Regions from separate parts of the Neptunomonas japonica JAMM 1380 genome, predicted to be linked through region 4. Evidence: predicted binding sites of a transcription regulator. Region 4 holds the regulator's gene; each other region holds the start of a gene.
The links. The regulator PhoB, encoded in region 4, activates phosphate uptake and scavenging genes when phosphate is short. The targets are predictions, from matches to a motif close to TGTCATANNNNTGTCANA.
Positions count from the first base shown of each region.

Region 1: NEJAP_RS01305 (TIGR00153 family protein) is a predicted target of PhoB. The motif match lies at 1,138-1,155, and genes of this name have one in related genera.
Region 2: NEJAP_RS13345 (GNAT family N-acyltransferase) is a predicted target of PhoB. The motif match lies at 1,857-1,874, and genes of this name have one in related genera.
Region 3: phnC (phosphonate ABC transporter ATP-binding protein) is a predicted target of PhoB. The motif match lies at 2,361-2,378, and genes of this name have one in related genera.

Region 1 covers NZ_AP014546.1:287,565-291,463, reverse strand. Annotated here, with positions in the region: gene glnE (bifunctional [glutamate--ammonia ligase]-adenylyl-L-tyrosine phosphorylase/[glutamate--ammonia-ligase] adenylyltransferase) at 1-196, opposite strand, end outside; gene NEJAP_RS01310 (inorganic triphosphatase) at 341-970, opposite strand; gene NEJAP_RS01305 (TIGR00153 family protein) at 1,202-1,882, shown strand; gene NEJAP_RS01300 (inorganic phosphate transporter) at 1,905-3,170, shown strand; gene argE (acetylornithine deacetylase) at 3,256-3,899, shown strand, end outside.
Region 2 covers NZ_AP014546.1:2,858,805-2,862,703, reverse strand. Annotated here, with positions in the region: gene NEJAP_RS13345 (GNAT family N-acyltransferase) at 64-1,797, opposite strand; gene dinB (DNA polymerase IV) at 1,992-3,047, shown strand; gene NEJAP_RS13335 (nucleoside deaminase) at 3,108-3,665, shown strand; gene NEJAP_RS13330 (SulP family inorganic anion transporter) at 3,863-3,899, shown strand, end outside.
Region 3 covers NZ_AP014546.1:1,501,628-1,505,526, forward strand. Annotated here, with positions in the region: gene phnE (phosphonate ABC transporter, permease protein PhnE) at 1-322, opposite strand, end outside; gene phnD (phosphonate ABC transporter substrate-binding protein) at 402-1,418, opposite strand; gene phnC (phosphonate ABC transporter ATP-binding protein) at 1,447-2,274, opposite strand; gene NEJAP_RS06840 (alanine/glycine:cation symporter family protein) at 2,433-3,899, opposite strand, start outside.
Region 4 covers NZ_AP014546.1:4,029,506-4,033,404, forward strand. Annotated here, with positions in the region: gene NEJAP_RS19000 (chorismate--pyruvate lyase family protein) at 1-402, shown strand, start outside; gene ubiA (4-hydroxybenzoate octaprenyltransferase) at 427-1,317, shown strand; gene phoB (phosphate regulon transcriptional regulator PhoB) at 1,394-2,089, shown strand; gene phoR (phosphate regulon sensor histidine kinase PhoR) at 2,126-3,439, shown strand; gene cysZ (sulfate transporter CysZ) at 3,448-3,899, opposite strand, start outside.

The DNA of each region.
Region 1 (3,899 bases), 350 kb from region 4:
CAGATAACATCTGCGGGTATTTGACCAGTTGATCAACAACAAAATCACTTCCCACAACCACTTGAAGCAAGTCTTTCGTAATAGAACCAACCAGTAAACCAGCATTTTCTGCAAGAACATCCGCTAAACGCTCCCACTGTTTATTCAGTAGCGTATGCAAAGATGAAGGGACAAGTGATAAATCAGGCTGCTGCATAGAAAACTCCATCTTTAACAAAAATATACTGCGAGCTTAACAAACTCATAAAACAATAAGGATGACTCTTATCATAAAGCCTACTACTAGAGGCTATCGTCACAATATCTTTAGTGATTAAACGCATGCCAGTAAGACAAAGAACTATATAGCCTGATGATACAGCTGGTATCCCCTTTGAGCTTTACTGATATCGCTGGGTTGTAACTCTGGGATTGCAGCCACCAATTCTGCCGTTATTGCTACCAATTGCTCAACACTGCCCTCTTTAAGTTCTAGCTCTAATTCGCAAATTTTATCTACATAATTATCACCTGCCACAGAGGTATAACTTATATCACCTTGATCAAGTGCAATTTCCACAAGCATCCCTGACCGCTCAAGCATCCAGATCGAGCGATCAAAATTAGTTTCGAAAATAACGTGCAGATCACTCGCCCATTCTTTTGATTGTGTAACCAATGGCCAGTCTGTTTCCATTAATAGCCCGAGCTGTAATTCTGGTTTTTCTATTATCCACTCCCATTCAGCACGCTGGTGCAAACCATTAACACTCTGACCTTTCGTTTTTAAAGTCTGGATATAGGTGCCATCTTGCTCTCTAATCCTTAAAGCAACTTTATCAGCTGATAGCTGCAAACCGGGCGTATCGAAATACCAATTCAATAACCGCTGCTTTTCTAATTGCTGCGCACCGCTAGCGGTTAATAACGTTTTAACTCGATCGATCGAATGAGCAGGAAGTGTTAATTTACTTTCCGTTTCTATTGCCATGAGGTGTTTCTCCATACGTATTAACCGTCATTAACTCGAAAGCCATCGTTAATGTCAAAAAGGATATACTAAACCCCAGATTCAGGTAGCCCTAATGCAGTTCAAACATTTGTTCTAGGCTCATCGGTGATACGCTCGCATTTAAATTTAAATTTTTATGTCATTATTACTACAAATTAATGACATCTCCTCGTATACTTCGCGCGAACTAAATCCTATACAGGTGAGGTCATGATCACCAATAACCCAATACTGCAAATGTTTGCTCGTTCACCGTTCAAACCGATGCAAGAACACATTGCAAAAGCACAAGCTTGTGCTGTTCAGTTACTTCCTTTTTTTGAAGCTGTGATAGCTGACGACTGGGAAGAAGCCAAAAAGATACAGCACACTATTGCTGTACTTGAAGGTGAAGCTGATGCTATGAAAAAGGATGTTCGCCAACACCTACCTAACAATATTTTTCTTCCGGTTCCGCGTACCGACTTGCTTGAACTGCTACGAATGCAGGACAAGATAGCCAATAGGGCTAAAGATATTTGCGGCATCATGCTCGGAAGAGAAATGCCAGTCCCTGTAGAAATCCAGGAACTTATGCTTGATTTTGTGCGCTCTGCGCTAGCAACATCCGAGCAAGCCTTACAATCGCTGAATGAACTCGACGAACTCGTTAGTACTGGTTTTCGTGGCCGAGAAGTCGAAGTTGTCGAACGCATGCTCATTGAGCTGGATGACTTAGAGCACATAAATGATGGATTTGAGCGTGAAATTCGCTCTCAGCTATTTGTTATCGAAAAACAGCTCCACCCTATCGATGCCATGTTTTTATACAAGGTCATTCGATGGATTGGAGATCTTGCAGATCGCGCGCAACAGGTAGGAAGCCGCTTGCAGCTTCTTCTTGCTCGTTAATTTTTAGCATATAGGCATAGATATGAATATTATTGCGCAATACGGCGATATCATCATCATTCTCGCATGCGTGTTTGGTTTCTTTATGGCATGGGGTGTTGGTGCAAACGATGTCGCCAACGCTATGGGCACATCTGTCGGCTCTAAAGCTCTCACGCTAAAGCAAGCTATTTTAATCGCAATCCTTTTCGAATTCGCCGGTGCATACCTAGCCGGTGGTGCTGTAACAGCAACCATTCGTAAAGGTATCATTGACCCTGCGTTGCTCTCTGGCACCCCCGAACTTCTTGTCTTTGGTATGCTGTCAGCATTACTGGCAGCTGGTATATGGCTATTAGTCGCAACGCATTATGGCTGGCCCGTATCAACAACCCATTCTATTGTGGGAGCGATTGTAGGCTTTGCTGCAGTCGGCATCTCTGTGGATGCTGTTAACTGGGCTAAAGTCTCTAAAATTGTAGCTAGCTGGGTGGTTTCCCCCGTCACCGCAGGCTTTTTTGCATTCTTCCTGTTTAGGAGCGTACAAAAGCTAATTCTGGACACAGAGGACCCTTTCAAAAATGCTAAACGCTACGTGCCAATGTATATCTTTATGGTCGGCTTTATCATCTCAATGGTCACTTTTACCAAAGGGTTAAAGCATGTTGGTTTAGATCTATCTTGGACCAATAGCGCACTTATCTCTATTGGCGTGGGCATACTTACCATGTTTGTCGGTATTGTTATGTTACGAAAAGTAAAAGTAGACGTTGCAGCCGACCGTGATTATCACTTCGCTAGCGTAGAGAAAGTTTTCGCCGTATTAATGATGTTTACCGCTTGTGCTATGGCTTTTGCTCACGGCTCAAACGATGTGGCTAATGCTGTCGGACCGCTTGCCGCCATTGTTGGCGTTGTAGGTTCTGGAGGAGAGGTTGCACAAAAAACCGCGATGCCAGTATGGATCTTGCTACTAGGAGGCGGAGGCATCGTTGCTGGACTCGTCATGTACGGTCACAAGGTAATCGCCACTGTCGGTAATAACATTACAGAGTTAACACCGAGTCGCGGGTTTGCCGCCACATTAGCTGCCGCAACAACAGTCGTCGTTGCATCAGGTACAGGCCTACCCATCTCGACCACTCATACACTCGTAGGAGCTGTTTTGGGTGTAGGTTTAGCGCGTGGTCTAGCGGCTTTGAATTTACGCGTAGTAGGCACAATTTTCGTCTCTTGGGTCATTACTCTTCCTGCAGGCGCCCTACTAGCAATAATGTTCTTCTTTATGTTTAAAGGTATGTTTGTCTGATCTGATATTTTCTCAGTATCAGTTACACTCGACCTTCTAAAAAAAAGCCTGCACAATAGCTTAAAAACATGTGCAGGCTTTTTTCATGTCTCAACAAACTCCCAACCTTTTACAAATGCTAGGCCAACTAATAGCAACGCCATCTATCAGCTCAACAACACCCGGCCGTGATATGAGCAACCTCTCTGTGATCACTTTATTGGCCGAATGGCTTGATAACCTTGGCTTTAAAACCGAAATAATGCCGGTTCCTGGCAACCCCGGAAAAGCGAACTTGATCGCCACATTAGGACAAGGCCCAGGAGGCCTCGTGCTTTCGGGTCATACAGACACGGTCCCTTGCAATGAAGATCTGTGGCAGAGCAGCCCTTTTGCATTGACTGAACGAGATAACAGACTTTACGGCTTAGGCACCTGCGATATGAAGGGCTTCTTTCCCATTGCCATAGAAGCCGCCCGTCAATTTATTGAAACACCATTAACTGCACCACTTATTATCCTAGCAACAGCCGATGAAGAGAGCTCCATGTCCGGCGCTCAAGCGTTAGTCGATGCAGGTAAGCCAAAGGCTCGCTACGCCATCATCGGAGAGCCGACAGAAATGAACCCCATCAGGATGCATAAAGGGATGATGATGGAGAGCATTCGAATTACAGGAAACTCGGGCCACTCATCAGACCCATCTTTAGGCGCAAATGCACTAGATGCGATGCATTCTGTGTTATCAGA
Region 2 (3,899 bases), 1.2 Mb from region 4:
GATTCGAATAGTTATTACAGAATATCGCGCAGTGCTCGCTTAGGGAAGTTTTTGCTGATGTAGTTAATGGTTTTCATGTGCAGGTAGTTGGCCGCCTACATAGCGTTGGTATTTTTTATCTTTAACAAAATGCATATCGACCATTACTAAGCCATCGACGCAATAGTTAAAATCAGCATCAATTCCAAAATCCATAAAGCAAACACCGCCAGCAGAACAAAGCTCACTGTACTGTTTATAAAGTGTGGGGACTGATACACCTAAATAATCCAGTTGCTCTTTGAGAATTTTAAAATCAGACTTGTAGTCGTTACCAGAAAACAGGGTATGTAAGTTGTCTGTTTCTTCGTCTGATAACTTATAAGGCATGTTTGCTTTTGCCAGCTGCTCACTGGCGCCAAAATAATGCTGGTAAAACCAGACCAGCATATCTTTTGCGGGTTTTGGGTAGCTATTACTTAGGCTTACTGGGCCAAACATATAGCGTACCTCAGGGTGTTTCTTTAAGTATGCGCCGATACCGTACCATAGGTAATCTAAACTTCGTCTTCCCCAGTAACGAGGTTGTACAAAGCTACGCCCTAGCTCTATTCCTTGCTCAAAATAGGGTGTCATCGTGTGATTGTACTGAAACAGCGTTTCACTATAGAGGGGGCTCCCAGAGTCATGAATGAGTTTGTGTGCTTCTGCCAACCGGTATGCTCCTGCGATTTCAAGATCTTCCTCGTCCCATAAAATTAGGTGTCGGTAGTAGCGATCATACTTATCTAAGTCTTTGTTCTCTCCAGTGCCTTCGCCTACACAGCGAAAAGATATTTCTCGTAATCTTCCTACTTCTTGCATAACAGCTGAGTCAGGGCGGTAGTCAAATAGGTATATTTTTTTTCCATCAGCCGTTTCACCCAAAAGCTCTGATGATCTGAGCTCTTGTTTTAGTACGCGCCTGTCTTGTGGGTGAGCAATGGTTTTTTCTGTGATAAATAGAGGGCTTTTTCGTTTTGCGATGCGGTATAAGTGTTTACGTAAAAGTTTGGTTTTTTCGGCGGTAGATAAAGGAACGGCATCTATGTGGCTATATGGAATTGCTTGGCCTATACGAATCGGAATGATGACCGATTGTTTATTGAACATCTCTCTGGGTAAAAGCAACGCTGATAATGACTTGTTAATATACGACATGCCGTAAAAGAGAGGGGAGTTTTTACCACCTAAATAAACAGGTAAAACGGGCGCGTTTGCTTTACGTGCAAAGCGTAAAAAGCCACTATTCCATTTTCCGTCTTTAATACCTGTCATACCGGCTCTAGACACTTCCCCCGCAGGAAAGACAATCACTGCTTCTTCGTTTTGCAGCGAATCGGTAATACGTTCAATATCATTTTTTCGAGTGCTTTTACCTAAATTATCAACGGGCAAGAATAGCGAATTGAGTTGTTCAAAATTACTCAATACATCATTAGCAACAATGCGCACATCACGACGAATTTCACCAATAAGCTTCAGTAGGGCTAAGCCATCTAAAGCACCTAAAGGATGGTTAGCAACAATAACGACGCGGCCTGACGATGGGATGTTCATCCTATCGGCATGACTGAGGCTGTAGCTGAAATTAAAATAATCTAACACTTTGTCAACAAATTCAAAACCTGTAGCTCCTTGGTTTTGAGTTAAGAAAGTATTGATTTCATCTTCATGAACTAAACGACGTAAGCAATAAACTGCTGAACGGCGAAAGGGTGCAGGCTTTTCAGAGAAAGCAGGGTATTTATGAGTCAATACTCGTTCTACATTAATCACATTGTGATCCTGTCAATAAACAATATGTAGAAAATAATATGGCAGTTATGTGGCAATTATTTGACGAGATAATGACAAAAGTGTGACGTAAGAGCCATGTTGACCTAGTTCATATAGCGGGTACTAGGCTGTATGTAATGTTTTAGTTATACTGTTTTTATATACAGCTTATGTGCGGCATTGTGTGAAAATATATGAGAAAAATTATTCACTGTGATTGTGACTGCTTTTTTGCAGCTGTCGAAATGCGCGACAATCCTGAATATACAGATATTCCACTAGCGATTGGTGGACGTGCGGATAGGCGAGGGGTAATAGCGACATGTAACTACCCTGCACGTGCGTACGGTGTTCGTTCTGCTATGGCCACTGCTCATGCGCTTAAACTTTGCCCCGCATTGACGGTTATTCCTGGGCGGATGGAAAAATACCGACACGTATCGGCCCAAATTATGGCCATTTATCGTGACGTCTCAAGTTGTATTGAGCCCTTATCTTTAGACGAAGCGTATTTGGATGTGACTGACAGTAAAGAGCACCAAGGGAGTGCGACGCGTATAGCGCAGATGTTACGCGAAAGAGTCGTTAATGAAACGGGCATCACTATTTCAGCAGGTGTTGCCCCTAATAAGTTTCTAGCTAAAATAGCCAGTGATTGGAATAAACCCAATGGTATATTCGTCATAACACCCAGCGAGGTAGACCGTTTTGTGCAGGCTTTACCGGTTGGAAAGCTTTTTGGGGTAGGGCGCAAAACTGCTGAGAAACTCAAATCAATTAATGTGCAAACGTGTGGTGATTTGAGAGAGCTTTCAATCGCCCAGTTAACTGAAAGTTTTGGTCGTTTCGGACAAAGGCTTTATGAATTGAGTCGCGGTATTGACGAGCGTGAGATCATTACAGACAGGGTAAGGAAGTCTATTAGTGTTGAACATACTTTTGCAAGTGACCTTCTTTCCTTGGATGAGTGTTTATCTCATATACCTGCTTTAAGTGATGAATTACTGCAGCGCTTCGGTAAGCTTAAGCAGCAAAGGTCAATGCAAGGCTTGTTCGTTAAACTTAAATTTAATGATTTTAGCCAAACAACCATTGAACATCGTTCTTTAATACATAATGAAGAGCTATGGTCAGCTCTTATGAGCCAAGGCTACCAACGGGTGAATAAACCTGTCAGGCTACTCGGTGTTGGTTTTCGCTTAAAAGATCAAGAAGACGAGTCGCTACAGCAGCTAGATCTCTGGTCTTAAGTTCTCATATGCGCGTTGTGACATTTAGAGTGGGGATGACTAAGAAGTAAGGTAGAGATAATGGAGTTTGATGAACTGATTAAACTTGTAAAAGAATATCAGATTAATCCACAGTTTCGTGATGAAGAAGCTGGCTTTCGTTGTTGTGAATTAGCGTTGGCTGCACTGCAATCAGGAAATTACGGCGTGGGTGCTGTGTTGTTAGATGCTGATGGTCAGGTCTTGGTAGAAGAAAAGAATGTTGTCTTTTCTACTCAGTTTTGCTCTTCCGCGCATGCAGAGATGAGAGTGCTTGATCAGTATGAGGCCTATTTTATAAAAGAGCACCCACCGGCTTTACTGAAGTTAGTCGTATCTTTGGAGCCTTGTCCTATGTGCCTATCCCGGATATTGCTGAGTGGTATTGGTGTAGTTAAGTACCTAGTAGAGGACGCTGCAGGCGGTATGGTGAGCCACATGAGCCGTATGCCTCCTGCCTGGCAAAACTTAGCAAGCCTGCAGTCGTTTTACCATGCGCATGTGAGCTCTGAGTTACGCCAGTTAGCGAAGAAGCTTTCTCAGCATAACCTTGTCTATTTGCGCGCGGCTCTATTACAACAACGCGGTAGCGATGCGTAACTCTACTTTGCAGCAACGTTAAGTGGTTGCCATTAAGTTGTCATGATTTTATGTAAGTCTAATGCTTTTAGATGCTGTATATGGCTGAGTCTTTTCTGACAGTGCTGTGCATTTCTGTTAAAATTTGCGCCTTTTAAATTTCCCTAGAAATTATTTTTAATTTCAAACATCCCTTCAAAATTCAATCGGGGCTATGAATGTTTCAACTGCTCGTATCTAAAACTCAAAGTATGA
Region 3 (3,899 bases), 1.6 Mb from region 4:
GGTAAAGCCACATGGGTGCTAGGTTTTCTGCGCTCATCAATCCCAGAGGAATGGCGCAAATGATCGATAAAACTGTTCCCCATAAAGCGATATGAACGGTTATTACCATCTCATCGATGTAGTAGCTCAGGTCTTTAAAGTTCGGTGGGAAAAAGTCACCGCCAAACTCAAGCATGTTGCCTGCATCGTTGATAAGCAGCATTGGGTTCATTTCAGCTGATCCCCAGCCCCAGCTTAGCATCAGGAGTAAAATTCCCCAGCTTAGGGTTGCCATCCAGTTAAAAGGTGACTTTGGAATTGTGCTGACCGTTAATGTTGTCATGAAGTCATTCCGTACATAGAAAGACAGCTTCAAGTGAGTTATGTCACCTGAAGCCATGTTAATGAGTTAACTGGAGGAATTAGTTAGCTGAAGCTGCAGCTATTGCACTCATACGGCGATTCAATTCAGACAGTTGGTTATCAATTTTTTGTACTTTCTGCGCTTTGTCTTCATTGCTCATATCTGAAGCATTAATTAGTTTGATACGATTCTTGAAGAGTACCAACTGGCGGATAGGCAGCAATTGATCATCACTAGAAGCTTTAAAGGGAGCCCACTGTAATGCTTTCAGTGTATTCAACTCCGCGACCACGTTAGTTTTTCCATAGGTCATGAAGAAGTTATAGATTTCACTTTTGGTTTCTTCCGGAAGGTTTTTGCGCCATACGATTGGATCAGAAGGAATCAGGGGTGATTTCCAGATAATTTTCACGTTATTTGCTTTCTCAGGGTTGAGTAGCTGAATTCGTGCTAAGGTTTCTGTATTGTTTGTTGCCACATCTACTTGGCCATTGGCTACGGCAAGAATGTTGGATTCGTGGTTAGCATTGGTTATGCGTTTAAAGGCTTTTTTGGGATCAACATCGTTTTTAGCAAACACATAGTAGCCTGGTACTAAAAAGCCTGAAGTTGAGTTAGGGTCGCCGTTACCAAAGGCCAGTTCACTACTGTATTTCAGCATATCGTCAACATTGTTGATCTTGTCATTGTTCTTGTTAGCAAGTAACAAACTCCAATAGCCAGGGTTGCCGGATACATCAACCGTTTGAGCGAAAATCTGGCCACCTGCGCGATCTACAGCTTCCATCGCTGATTTGTTACCCAACCAAGCGACATCGACTTTATTAAAGCGCATAGCCTGAATAATACCGGCGTAGTCAGAAGCAAAGAATGGTTTAATCTTCACTCCCATCTGTTCTGACATATCTTTAAGGAAAGGAACCCAGACAGTTTTTAGGTTCTGCGAGGATTCGGTGGAAATGATGCCAAAGTTAAGCGCTTTAATCTCTTCAGCTTGAGCAAGCGTTACGCCCGACAGCGCTGAGGTTAATGCTAGGCCCGTCGCTAGTTTAGAAAATAGTTTTTTCAGTTTCATCAGTTGGGTTCTCGTTGATGGAGTTTAGTTAAGCAGGAGTTAGTTCAAAGCTAGGTGACAGCTGATCATTGGATACGGCGTCCGGCCGCTGATTCTGCTGTTGGGTTCCATATAACTGGGTCAGTTGTACTCTACTCAATTCGTTGATTCGACCATCGAAGAATATTTCTCCCTGGCGCAGTGCAACGGCACGCTGGCAGTATTTTTGTGCGTAATCGACCTGATGCAATGTGACTACAACGGTAATGCCATCTTTAATGTTAATGTCTTGAAGAATCTCCATCACTTGACGTGATGACTCAGGGTCTAAAGATGCGATAGGCTCGTCTGCCAGAATGATTTCGGCTTTCTGCATTAAAGCTCGTGCAATAGCGACACGTTGCTGTTGGCCACCAGAAAGTTGTGACGCACGTTGTAAAGCAAATTCACGTAAGCCAACGCGATCAAGAGCATTGAGTGCTTCTTGTTTTTCGGCATCAGTAAACCAGCCAAGCAGGCTGCGATAGGTCGGTACACGACTCAAGCCGCCAATTAATACGTTGGTTAATACGCTCAAGCGGCTGATAAGGTTGAACTGCTGAAAGACGTTACCGATACGTGCTCGAGAACGGCGAATATCTTTATGTAGTTTGCCTTGTAGCTGAATAGGCGTATCGAATACAGATACGCTAGAAGGTGTTTTTTTATCAGCTAATGTAAGGCCAGAGATGTGCCGCATCAGGGTTGATTTTCCTGAACCGGAAGGACCGATAAGAGCAACCATATCACCCTGATCAATACACAGGTCAATACCTTTAAGCGCGTAGTTGTTTTTTGAAAATGATTTTTTTACGCCCGATATAGTAATTATCGACATGGAGTATTCCTCTTTTTTGTTAGAGAAATATTAGAAGTGATATGTGACAGACCAGTTATCTAGACATGTCAGAAATATGAAGAATCTGTGGTAATTAGATGACAGGAGAAATGAAAAAGCCACTCTAAGAGAGCGGCTTTTATGGGAAGGGTTAGATATTAAGCAATATCTTTTTCACGTGCTTTTTCTTGAGAGTTAGCATAACGCTTCGCCCAGAAGTCAGCACCTTTAATTCCCAGTTTCTCTGGGTTGAAAGTGTAGGTTTTGACGCCTGCTTTGCGCTGTGCTTCGTAATCTTTTAACGCTTTTATTGCGGGTTTTGAGATGAAGAATATGATCAAAATACCAACAATGTTCAGCCATGCCATCAAGCCAACACCGACATCGCCAAGACCCCATGCAAGGTTTGCAGTTTTAACAGTTCCGTAGAAAGTTGCCGTTAGCAATACAAACTTAAGTAAGAAATTGAAACCAGGTAACTTAAGTGTACGTTTTAGGTAAGCAAGGTTGGTTTCTGCAATGTAGTAATAAGCAAGAATAGTGGTGAATGAGAAGAAGAATAGAGCCAGTGCGATAAATGGCTTACCTACGCCTGGTAGTACTTGTTCAACAGCAGTTTGCGTGTAAGCAGGGCTGTTAGCCGCGATATCTGCAGCTAAGTTCTGAACGAGGAAAATACCTTCGCCTGCACCGTGTACGTTATAAGCGCCTGTGATTAGAATCATGAATGCAGTTGCAGAACAAACAAACAGCGTATCAATATAAACAGAGAACGCCTGCACTAAACCTTGTTGTGCTGGGTGCTCAACCTCAGCCGCTGCTGCTGCGTGAGGGCCGGTACCTTGTCCTGCTTCGTTTGAGTAAACGCCACGTTTAACGCCCCAGCCTATCGCAGCGCCCATGCCGGCCATTGGTGTGAATGCATCAGCAAAAATCATGCTGATAACATCAGGTAGCTGTTCTAAGTTAAGTGCAATAACTGAACAAGCAATAACGATGTAAGCCAGTGCCATGAATGGAACAACAACCTGAGTGAAGTTAGCAATACGTTTTACACCACCGAAGATGATGAAGCTAAGCACCAGTACAATACTGATAGCCGCTATAATTTTGGTAAGGCTCAGATCACCCATTGAAGTGCTGACCATACCGCCTGAACCGAATGCTAGTTCTGCTGCGTTGCCAATACCGTTAGACTGTACACCTGGCAGCATCACGCCACAGGCTAGAATAGTTGCAATAGCAAAAATCCATGCAAACCATTTTTGGCCCATCGCTTTTTCAAAATAAAATGCCGGACCACCGCGGTACTGACCTTCGTGTTCTTCTTTATAAATCTGCCCTAATGCAGACTCTGTATAAGCCGTAGCTGCGCCAAGAAAAGCAACAACCCACATCCAAAACACAGCACCCGGACCACCAAAACCAATGGCCGCTGCTACACCTGCTATGTTACCGGTACCAACACGCCCTGAAAGCGATACAGCTAGGGCTTGAAAAGAGGAAATTCCTTTGTCGGAGCTGCTGCCAGAAAATAGCAAACGCCACATTTCGCCGAACATGCGTACTTGGACAAAGCGAGTAAGAATTGAGTAGAACAAGCCTGCACCAAGGCACAGATAGAT
Region 4 (3,899 bases):
AGTCATGGTAAATTTCGTGTAGAGGTGGTGCGCCAAGGCTGGGCTCGCCCTACTCGCTCAGAAGCACTCACACTGGGTATCCCCTTACGTCAGTTGGCCTTAATTCGCGAAGTGCATTTGTTAGGCAACGACCAAGTGTGGGTTTATGCGCGTTCCATCATTCCAGCATCCACAATGACAGGCCGTGAGCGCCAACTAAGCCATGTGGGAAACCGTTCTCTAGGTAGCATCCTGTTTAGTGATCCGACCATGCACCGTGGGCCATTACAAATTTCACGTTTACGCCTATCCAATCAACAAACCGTTTGGGCGCGTCGTTCTAAGTTTTTCCTATCAGGAAAACCTCTCCTTGTATGTGAAGTTTTTCTCCCAGCACTGGAGAAGGTACACTACACCCCATAATTCAAACTTGCCGATACTAACGCCATGTCAGAAACCATACCACAGCCTGCTTTATCCCTTCGGGAGCGCTTTGCGATCTATATTGATCTAACAAGGTTTAATCGCCCCATTGGAAGCTATCTACTACTTTGGCCAACGCTTTGCGCGTTATGGATAGCGGCAGAAGGCATCCCCGACACCAAACTTATTATTATCTTTGTACTAGGTGTCTTCCTCACTCGCTCAGCTGGCTGCGTTATCAATGACTTTGCTGACAGAAAAATAGATGCTCACGTTAAACGTACCTCACAACGCCCGCTGGCAACCGGCCGTATTCGTAGTAAAGAAGCACTGACTCTGTTTGCCGTATTGATGCTAACTGCATTTAGCTTGGTGCTTTTCACTAATAAAATGACTATTTTAATGTCATTTGGTGGGTTGTTTTTAGCTTCTTTATATCCCTTTATGAAGCGTCATACTCACTTACCACAAGTCGTTCTTGGCGCTGCTTTTGGTTGGGCTATTCCAATGGCATTCACCGCGGTAAACGAATCCATCCCTACCATTGCCTGGCTCATCTATATAGCCAAAATACTATGGACTGTGGCTTACGATACTATGTATGCCATGGTGGATCGTGACGATGATTTAAAAATCGGTGTGAAATCTACTGCCATTTTATTTGGAGATTTAGACAAAATAATTATTGGTGCTTTACAGCTATTAACCCTCATTATTTTCCTTTTAGTGGGCCAACAACTTAACTTTAGTTGGAGCTTCTATTTAGGCGTAGCGATAGCTGCCATTCTCTTTATATACCAACAATTTTTGATTAAAGACCGAGAGCGTGAGCCGTGCTTTAAAGCGTTCCTAAACAATCATTATGCTGGATTAGCTGTTTTTGCAGGCATTTTTCTGCACTATATGACACTTTAAGACATAGATGTAACATTTATGTCATATAAAAGCAGTGTAATACTCCCGACATATTTTATGCGTAGGGACGGTTAACATGTCTACTAGTAAACAAGTTCTAATTGTTGATGATGAAGCACCCATTCGTGAAATGATTGCTGTTGCTCTTGAAATGGCAGGGTATGAATGTAGCGAAGCAGACAATGCACAAACAGCACATGCCATGATTGTTGATCAACAACCTGACATGATTTTGCTCGATTGGATGATGCCTAACATGAGCGGCATCGAGCTAGCGCGACGCCTGCGAAAGGATGAAACAACCGCTGACATCCCCATCATTATGCTGACGGCCAAAGGCGAAGAAGAGAATAAGGTAAAAGGTTTAGAAGCCGGTGTTGATGACTACATCACTAAACCGTTTTCGCCTCGTGAGCTAGTTGCTCGTCTAAAAGCAGTGTTAAGACGTGCTACACCTAAAGGTATTGAAGACCCAGTCTCTGTTGACGGTTTAACACTTGATCCTGTGTCGCATCGCGTCACATCAAATGAAAACCCTATTGACCTTGGGCCAACCGAGTTTCGTTTATTACAATTCTTTATGACCCATCAAGATCGTGCATATTCACGAGGCCAACTATTAGATATGGTATGGGGTGGTAACGTTTATGTAGAAGAACGAACGGTCGATGTGCATATTCGCCGCTTACGCAAAGCGTTAGGTAATCAACATGATTATCTGGTACAAACAGTCAGAGGTACGGGTTATCGTTTCTCAACAAAAGTAGCTTAATTAAGCTGTCTAATACTACAGAGTAAAACGGATTTTATGCAAAACTCGCCACATGCATCTTTCGGTAATCTTATTATTATTGCATTCATATCTGCAACAATAGGGCTACTTATCGGGTATCTAAGTTGGGGCTTAGTTGTGGGCTTATCTATCTGGTGTATTTTGCAAATACGTCAGACAGAAAAGCTTAGAACCTGGCTGCAACGCTCCGATACCATACCGCCAGAAGCACAAGGAGCGTGGGGTGATATTTTTGATGATTTAGCACGTATTCAAAAACGCCAACAAGGTAAAACCAAACAGTTAAAAGACATCATTGTGCGTTTTCAACAATCCTCATCAGCTCTTGCCGATGCCTTTGTTATTATTGATCAGCATAATAATCTTGAATGGTGGAATTTATCAGCAGACCGCTTACTTGGACTCAAAGCATCAGCTGATCGCGGTAAGCCTGTAATTAACCTATTACGTGACCCTCGCTTCATTCGCTATTTTCGCAAAGGTAATTATGAGGACCCTCTGCAGTTACCAAGCCCAGTATTAAATGACACCGTTCTGCAATATCAGATTACAGAATTTGGTTTTGGCGATCGCCTTTTAGTTGCGCGTGATATCACACAGCTCGTTCGACTTGAGCAAACAAGACAGGATTTTGTCGCCAACGCATCTCATGAATTACGTACTCCGCTGACCGTTATACGTGGCTATTTAGAAACGTTTCTTGACCAAGAACTGCCAAAACCGTTAACCCGCGCTATGAATCAAATGCAAATTCAGGCGAGTCGTATGGAAAGCTTAGTCGCTGACTTACTCTTCTTATCACGCTTAGAAGCTAGCCAGCATATTCCAGATGAGAACCCTATACGTATTCAAGAAATGCTCCACTCTATCCAACAAGATGCTCTTATTTTGGCGCGTTCACAAAATAAAACACATGAGATTACGCTAAATATAGACACAGAATATGACCTTTTAGGCCAGCCTCAAGAACTCCACAGTGCATTCTCAAACTTAATTTTTAATGCAGTCAGGTATTCACCGCAAAAAGGGGAAATCAATATTCAGTGGTGGGTTGACCAAGAAGGTGGACACTTTGCTGTACAAGATAATGGGTTAGGTATTGAGTCTATTCATTTATCACGCCTGACCGAAAGGTTCTACCGTGTTGATGAGGGACGCTCCTCCTCAACCGGTGGGACAGGACTAGGGTTAGCGATAGTAAAGCACGCCTTACATCGCCATGGAGCCAAATTGACTATTGAAAGCCAACTTGGCAAAGGCAGCCTATTCAGCTGCCACTTTCCTCTGGACATGTTAGACAAAGTAAAACCCTTGGAGTCTATTGTCTAAGGGTCTCTTTAATGACCCACTTTTTGCTTAGCGCAATGCTCTTCACACCAAAATAATGTCGCTCCAATAACAGCAGCCGGCATCATAATTAGATTTACCAGCGGTATCATCATGCCAACTTGAACAAGGGCGCCAAAACTAAGTGATGTTAAGCGCCGTTCAGCCAGCATAACCTTCATTTGCCTAAAACTAACTTTATTGTTATCCATCGGATAATCGCAATATTGGATAGCCATCATCCACGCACCAAACAAAAACCATAAGAAAGGTGCAATAACATTCACTACGGGAATGAAGCTGATAATCAATAGTAAAAGCAAACGTGGTAAATAATAAGCAACTTTTGATAGCTCACGCTGCAACGCACGAGGAACGGTAGCCAACATCCCTTTCCAGCCCTCATCCGCCATAACCGCGCCGCTACGCATCTTCTCAACCTTCTCTGATAGGAAGCCATTAA